Regions from separate parts of the Limnohabitans sp. TEGF004 genome, predicted to be linked through region 2. Evidence: predicted binding sites of a transcription regulator. Region 2 holds the regulator's gene; the other holds the start of a gene.

Region 1 (4,152 bases), 660 kb from region 2:
CACAAGGCTTGTCGCCGGCTACGAAATAGCGGCGCTCGTCAAACACTTGGTAGTTGGGTAGCTCGCGTTTGGCGTAAGCGACCACCACTTGGCCCTCACACACCACGCTCGCCATGTTGAAGCGGCGTTGCACCGACACCGAGCGCGTGCGCTCGTCACCACCCGATGGATGACCTACCACCACATGCAAGCCCTTTAACCCGCTCAGAGCAGCGGACACCGTTTTCAGGGCATCATCGCAAGCTTGAATGAATGAGGGGCGGAGGAATAAATCTTCAGCCGCATAGCCGCACAAAGACAGCTCCGGCGTCAGCACCAAACGTGCGCCGTCTTGATAAGCTGCCGTGGCGCAATCGATGATTTTCTGGGCGTTACCCGCCATGTCACCCACCACGAAATTCAACTGAGCAACACAAATTTTGAGAGTCATGGCAGCAGGCACATCGTCCAAAGTAAAACAGGTCTAAAAACAAAATGGATTATGTCATTCGCGTCCACGAAAACCCGCTAGATATCCCCGCTCAAGCGTGGGATGCTTTACTGGCACAACAAGACGCGCCCTCGCCCTTCATGCGGCACGCCTACCTCGCGGCCTTGCACACCAGCGGCAGTGCCACACCAGACACCGGCTGGACGCCGCAATTTGTCACGCTTTGGCTGGGCGAGGCCTTGGCTGCCGCAGGCGCGCTCTACATCAAAGGTCACTCTTACGGCGAATACGTGTTTGATTGGGCATGGGCCAACGCCTATGCCGACCATGGCCTGAGCTACTTCCCCAAAGCCACCTGTGCTGTGCCCTTCACGCCTGTGCCGGGCTCACGCTTGCTGGCAACCGATGACAAAGCTCGTCAAGCCTTGCTCAAAGCCATGCTGGATGTAGCCCAACAGCACGAGCTATCTTCATTGCACCTCCTCTTCACCAGCCCCGACGACCGCAATGCCTGTGACGCCCTTGGCTTGATGCAACGCCAAACCGTGCAATTCCATTGGCACAACGTCGATCTACAAGGCCAACGCTTTGAAAGCCTCGATGCCTTCTTAGCGAGCCTGTCCCAAGAGAAACGCAAAAAGATCAAACAAGAACGCCGCCGCGTTGCTGATACTGGCGTGACGTTTCGCACCTCGGTGGGCGCGGCTATCGGCAGCGAAGACTGGGGCTTTTTTTACCAGTGCTACGAACGCACCTACCTCGAACACGGCAATGCGCCCTACCTGAGCCGTGCTTTCTTTGAGCACATGCAACACGACATGCCTCACAACTGGGTGCTGTTTGTAGCAGAGCGCGATGGCCACCCCATCGCCAGCAGCCTGGTCGCAGTGCAAGACCTAGGCAAGCCAACCGCTGTCGCCTACGGCCGCTACTGGGGCGCACTAGAACGCGTGGACTGCCTGCACTTTGAAGCCTGCTACTACCAACCACTCAACTGGTGCATCACAAATGGCGTGCAACGCTTTGAAGGCGGCGCCCAAGGCGAACACAAAATGGCCCGCGCCCTCATGCCCGTGCCTACCTACAGCGCGCATTGGCTCGCGCACCCTGCGTTTGCCGATGCGGTGGAACGTTTTCTTGAACGCGAGACGGCTGGGGTCGACAACTACCTCGACCACTTGGCCGAGCGCAGCCCCTTCAAACGTCATGAGCCTCAATAAAGAACGGACATAAAAAAGCCCGCATAAGCGGGCTTTAGATGGACACAACCAAAAATTACTTCTTGTAATTGGCCATACCGTCCAAGATTTCTTTGTGGGCAGACTCAATGCCTTCCCAGCCCTTAACCTTGACCCACTTACCTTTTTCGAGGTCTTTGTAGTGTTCAAAGAAGTGGGCAATTTGTTGCAACTGCAACTCATGGATGTCAGCCAATGACTTGATGTTGCTGTAACGGGCCAAGATTTTTTCAGTGGGCACAGCCAACACTTTGCCGTCCACGCCGCCTTCGTCTTCCATTAACAAGATGCCCAACGCACGGCAAGGCACCACCACGCCAGGTGGCAATGGGAAAGGTGTCATCACCAACACGTCCACAGGGTCGCCGTCACCCGCGATGGTTTGTGGCACGTAGCCGTAGTTGGTGGGGTAATGCATGGCCGTACCCATGAAGCGATCCACAAACAGAGCGCCAGACTCTTTGTCGACTTCATACTTCACAGGATCCGAGTTCATCGGAATTTCGATGATCACGTTGAAGGCTTCAGGAACTTTGCTACCGGGGGTGACTTTATTCAGGGACATGGTGTCTTGTTATAAAAGTTAAAAAAGAAACTCAGAGGATTAACCCCGATTTTACTTTCACGGGGCTTGCGTCTCTGAGTTGCCTACGAAACCTTTATTCGTGGGTGCTTTTGCCCGTTTCGTCCATCAACCCTAGGAAAACGCGCAAAAAGTACACAGCCATGGCCAAGATAAAAACAATCACAGCCACGCTCATCAGGCCGTAGTCGGTCGAAAAAAGGTCAATCCAAGCTTTCATGGGGTTACTCCTATCAATTGCAATACCCCTACTTTGCACCGTCTCAGCGCTTGTCACACTGATCTACATCAAGGCTTAGGGGATTCGTGGCTCAGGCAAAATCAAGGCTATGTCTGAACGCGTTATCCCCTTGGTCGATCAACGGCTCCTCGCCTTAGCGGCCACTGTCCCCCTGCAACCCATTGCAACCGACGGTTTGCTCAGTGACAGCTTGGGCCGCCCCCTGCACGACTTGCGCATCAGCGTGACCGACCGCTGCAACTTTCGCTGCAACTACTGCATGCCCAAAGAGGTGTTCAACAAAGACTACGCCTACCTGCCCCACAGCGACTTGCTGAACTTTGAAGAAATCACCCGCCTTGCCAAAGTATTCGTAGCTCATGGCGTGCGCAAAATTCGCCTCACTGGTGGTGAACCTCTGCTGCGCAAGAACCTTGAAATCTTGGTGGACCAGTTGGCCAATATCCCCACGCCGGATGGCACGCCGCTAGACCTCACCCTCACCACCAACGGCTCGCTCTTGGCCCGCAAAGCGAAGTCACTCAAAGACGCAGGCTTGAACCGCGTGACGGTCAGCCTTGACGGCTTGGACGATGCTGTGTTCCGTGCCATGAACGATGTGGACTTTCCCGTGTCCGATGTGCTCGACGGCATTGCTGCGGCCAAAGACGCGGGCTTGGGGCTAGACGCCAACGGCCAGTTGACCGGGCTCAAAGTCAACATGGTGGTCAAGCGCCGCACCAACGTCGACCAAATCTTGCCGATGGCCCGCCACTTCCGAGGCAGCGGCATCACGCTGCGCTTCATCGAATACATGGATGTGGGTGCGACCAATGGCTGGTGCATGGACGATGTGCTGCCCTCTGCCGATGTCATTCAACACATCCAACAAGAATTCCCACTCGTGCCTTTAGAGGCCAGCGCTTCCGGTGAAACCGCACAACGTTGGGGCTATGCCAATGCCGCAGGGGTATTTGACCCAAGCTTGGGCGAAGTGGGTGTGATCAGCAGCGTCACCCAAGCGTTTTGCCGCGACTGCAACCGCGCCCGACTCTCCACCGAAGGCAAGCTCTACCTGTGCTTGTTTGCCACGCAGGGCTACGACTTGCGCAGCCTCATGCGCGGAGCAGACGCCACAGATGCAGATCTTGCCTCGGCCATCGGCCACATTTGGCACAAGCGTGACGACCGCTATTCCGAGCTGCGGGCCTCCATGCCTGCGGACAGCGCCTCCAACGGTTCATCGACGGCACGCCGCGTAGAGATGAGCTACATCGGCGGCTAAGCCCAACCTATCCAATTCCCCCACCCCACATGACACACACCATCGCTCCCCAAGACATCACCGGCCTCATCTTGGCAGGAGGCCGAGGCAGTCGCATGGGCGGCGTGGACAAAGGCTTGCAAAACTTCAACGGCATTCCCTTGGCCTTGCACACCCTCATGCGCTTAGGCCCTCAAGTCGAAAGCGTGATGGTCAACGCCAACCGCAACCTCTCGGCCTACGAGTCATTTGGGTCCTCTGTCTGGCCCGATGCCTCCGCAGACTTTGCTGGCCCGTTGTCTGGCTTTCTGGTGGGGCTAGAGCGCGCCGAAACGCCCTATGTGCTGACCGTGCCCTGCGACACCCCTCGCCTGCCACTCGACCTGGCCGAGCGCTTGGCCGCAGCCATGGTGCGCG
Region 2 (4,152 bases):
TTGCACACGACGCCAAATGCCACGGCCAAAGTCTTCCAGCCAAATGGGTTGCTCACCGCGCCACAGCAACAAGCCGCCCACCATGAAAGCCACGATGTGCATCAAGGTCCACACAGGACGAAACACGGCAGACTGTGTGCTGAGCCAGCCCACGCCTTGCATGGTGCTGGCGGCCACTGCGCCTAACGCGCTGTAGCCCATGATGCGGCCCAGCTGAAACAAGAGCATGGCCGAGGTGCCCTGCCCGCCTGTTTGTTTTTGGGCAGCTCGCCCAATGCCTGCACAGGCCGCCCCGCACATGGCCAAACAGTGCGGCCCACCCGCGAGCCCCATGAGAAGTGCGGTAAGGGCCAAAGTTGTATTCATCAGATGATTTTAGAGAACCTTGCGCGGTTCTTGTCGGCTTGCAGGTATTTGTCAAACACCATGGCCACGCCACGCACAAAGAACCAGCCCAGCTCGGTCACATGAATACCTGCATCGTCCATGGTCAACAAGCCCTGCGCTTGCATGACGGCCATCGCTTCCATTTCTGGTGCGAAATACTGCTTGAAGTCCACCAGGTGCGACAACTCCACCGATTCAAACAACACACTGCCTTGGCACATCAGCGCCATGATGACCGTGCGACGCACCAAGTCATCACGCGACAAAGCCATGCCACGGGCCACAGGTAATCGGCCTTGGTTGAGCAAGTCGTAATACTCATCCAAGGTCTTGACGTTTTGGCTGAAGGTGGGGCCCACGCGACCGATGGAGGACACACCCAAAGCAATCAGATCGCAATCGGGCTGGGTGCTGTAGCCTTGGAAATTGCGGTGCAAGCGGCCTTGGCGCTTGGCCACAGCCAGTGCATCGTTGGGTAAGGCAAAGTGGTCCATCCCCACATACACATAACTCGCCTCCACCAACACACGCATGGCGCTCGACAACATGACAAGCTTAGACGCCGCAGGCGGCAAGTCTTGCGTGTGGATGCGGCGCTGTGGCTTGAAACGCTCGGGCAAGTGAGCATAGGCATACAGCGCAATGCGATCTGGACGCAACTGGGTGACTTGCTCTAGCGTGCGCTCAAAGGTTTCTGGCGTTTGCATGGGCAAGCCGTAAATCAAATCGACGTTGACCGATTCAAAGCCAAGCTCACGCGATGCAGCCACCAAGTCAAACACTTGCTCTGCAGGCTGAATGCGGTGCACCGCTTTTTGCACGGCAGGCTCAAAGTCTTGCACGCCAAAGCTCAGGCGGTTAAAGCCCAGCTCCGCTAAGTGGGCCAAGCGTTCGCGCGTGACCGTGCGTGGGTCAATCTCGACCGAGTATTCACCGCCGGGCGCAAACTGAAAATTGCGGCGCAGCATGGCCATGAGTTGCGCCAACTCTGCATCGCTCAAAAACGTAGGGCTGCCGCCACCGAGGTGAAGCTGCGACACCACTTGGCCTTGGCCCAAATGCACGATGTTCAGGTCCACCTCACGCTCAAGGTAGCGCAAATACTCCGCGCCACGCTCGTGGTGTTTGGTGATGATCTTGTTACAGGCGCAGTAGTAGCACAGTGACTCGCAAAACGGGATGTGCACATACAGCGACAAGGGGTAGGCTTTGGCACCCACACCATCGCGGCGTTGCTCTAACGCTTGCAAATAGTCAGCTTCACCAAACGCCTCGACAAATCGGTCTGCCGTGGGATACGAGGTGTAACGGGGCCCCGCCACGTCATAGCGCTGCAAAAGTTCTGGATTGAGGACAAGAGAATGCATAAGTTCACACCTAAATTTGCGCTCCATAATAGGCGTGCAGGCACAGCAAAAAGTTGACCTGCATCAACACAAACGACTGTCAGACCCTATGAATTCCACCAGTATCAAAGTCGCCTGTTCTAACTGCAATTTGCGCGAGCTCTGCATGCCTTTAGGCTTGAACGAGAGCGAGATGGAGCGTGTGGACGAAGTGGTGGCCACACGCCGCAAAGTGGCACGTGGTGACAACCTGTTCAGACAGGGTGACAAGTTCAACGCGCTGTACGCCATTCGCACGGGCTTCTTCAAAACACGCATCTCCGCTGAAGATGGCCGCGACCAAGTGACAGGTTTTCAAATGGCCGGTGAAATCATCGGTTTGGATGGCATCGTGAGCGACCACCACACCTGCGATGCCGTGGCACTGGAAGACGCCGAAGTGTGCGTGATGCCGTTTGATCGCATTGAAGAGCTGTCTCGTGAAATCACATCCTTGCAGCGACATGTCCACAAAATCATGAGTCGAGAAATCGTGCGTGAAAACGGTGTGATGTTGCTGCTGGGCAGCATGCGTGCCGAAGAGCGTCTCGCAGCGTTCTTGCTGAACTTGGTGCAGCGCCTGCACGCCAGAGGGTTCTCTCAGTCTGAACTAATTTTGCGCATGACGCGCGAAGAGATTGGCAGCTACCTTGGGCTCAAGCTCGAAACGGTGAGCCGCACGTTTTCAAAGTTTGTAGAAGACGGTGTCGTGGAAGTCAAACAACGCCATGTGCGCATTTTGAACGCCGATGCGCTCAAGCTCATCGTGAACGCACAAAGCTGCCAGCCAATTTAAACAGCGACAGGGTCGCAACACACCTCTTGCTTGGGGCAGCCATCTGGTCGTTCTGTTGGCACCATTGGGCAACGGTTCATCTCAAACGGCGACACTGACAGCAAGGTGGTCAATGCGCTGGAGGCTGCTGTGACCATCCAGAAAACAAAAAACGACAAGGTATACACACCTTGTCGCGAAAGCTCAATAGGCTGGCCAAACCATTGCATATCTTGCGGGTCTACAAACGCAAACACCAGCATTTCCAAAACACCTGCTACTAAAAAAGCAGGCCATGCAATCCACATCATTCGCTGAGCCAACATTCTGATTCTCCTAAACAGGAATGAGTTCAGTCTAGGCTCGAATGACAGCGCCAAGTCATGGGGTTTTCGCGGGGGTCTCTTGCTTGGCTGACTCAGCTTTGGGCGTCACCACATGGTTACGCGCCTGCATGGCGGGTGCCAGCTGCATGTCTTTTTCTGCCGCCAAGGTTTTGTTGATGTCTAAGCCTCGGCGGTAATAGTCGTCGGCCACCACGGGGTCTGGCACGCGAATGGCAATCGCCAACGTGATGAATCCCGCCACAATGACCGCAGCAGGGCCCGCGATGATGAGCCAAACGTGACCATATTGCCACCATGCTTTGGTATCAGTTGTTTCTTGTTTCATGATGCATTACCTAGGAACGATGAACACAGATTTTTCGACCACAAACTCATCGGTACCCAAGGCCTGAACTTCAAACATGATTTTGTGTGAACCACCCTCGACAGAACCATAAGGCACATCGGCACGCAACACAATCCAACGGGCTTGGGCGGGGTCCACCATGACTTCGGTATCGGTCGTGATTTTCAAACCTGGCAAACCTTTGACTGACAAGCGGTAAGTCTGAATGCTCTCCGCTGCGTTCATGATTTGCAGACGGTACACGTTTTCAAGTGTGCCGTATTCCGTGATGCGCGACAAAGTCGAGCGGTCACGCACCACGTCAACCTTGAACGGTGTACGCAAGCTCAACGACACAAACAAGCCCACTGTCACAGCCAACAAGATCATGGTGTAGATCTGAATGCGCGGGCGCATCAGGCGTTGCCAGATTTGGGCAGGCGTCCACTTGTTGTCCATCGCATTTTGCGTGGAGTAGCGCACCAAGCCACGGGCATAGCCCATCTTGTCCATCACGGTGTCGCACACGTCAGCGCAAGCACCGCAGCCAATACATTCGTATTGCAAACCATCGCGGATATCAATGCCGGTGGGACACACTTGCACGCACAAAGTGCAGTCGACGCAGGCCCCCAAGTTCAAAGCCCCTGCTTCAGCTTTCTTGGCGCGCGGGCCACGTGGCTCACCACGCTCTGTGTCATACGTGACGATGAGTGTGTCGTTGTCAAACATGGCGCTTTGAAAGCGTGCATACGGACACATGTATTTACACACTTGCTCGCGCATGAAGCCTGCGTTGCCATACGTGGCAAAAGCGTAAAAGAACACCCAGAAAAGTTCCCACGAACTCATTTGGGTCAGGAAGAACTCCATCGCCAATTCACGGATGGGGGTGAAGTAACCCACAAAGGTAAAGCCAGTCCAGACCGATAA

The links. The regulator FNR, encoded in region 2, switches genes on or off when oxygen is low (the NO sensors DNR and NnrR bind a similar motif). The targets are predictions, from matches to a motif close to TTGATNNNNATCAA.
Region 1: a site for FNR is predicted at 2,530-2,543, ahead of LINBF2_RS06775 (DUF3149 domain-containing protein). Genes of this name have one in related genera too.

The regions. Positions count from the first base shown of each region.
Region 1 covers NZ_AP027056.1:1,424,954-1,429,105, forward strand. Annotated here, with positions in the region: gene LINBF2_RS06760 (NAD+ synthase) at 1-430, opposite strand, end outside; gene LINBF2_RS06765 (GNAT family N-acetyltransferase) at 475-1,650, shown strand; gene ppa (inorganic diphosphatase) at 1,706-2,233, opposite strand; gene LINBF2_RS06775 (DUF3149 domain-containing protein) at 2,328-2,471, opposite strand; gene moaA (GTP 3',8-cyclase MoaA) at 2,581-3,756, shown strand; gene mobA (molybdenum cofactor guanylyltransferase MobA) at 3,786-4,152, shown strand, end outside.
Region 2 covers NZ_AP027056.1:765,972-770,123, reverse strand. Annotated here, with positions in the region: gene LINBF2_RS03855 (sulfite exporter TauE/SafE family protein) at 1-366, opposite strand, end outside; gene hemN (oxygen-independent coproporphyrinogen III oxidase) at 366-1,754, opposite strand; gene fnr (fumarate/nitrate reduction transcriptional regulator Fnr) at 1,831-2,568, shown strand; gene LINBF2_RS03840 (hypothetical protein) at 2,565-2,873, opposite strand; gene LINBF2_RS03835 (FixH family protein) at 2,929-3,219, opposite strand; gene ccoG (cytochrome c oxidase accessory protein CcoG) at 3,226-4,152, opposite strand, start outside.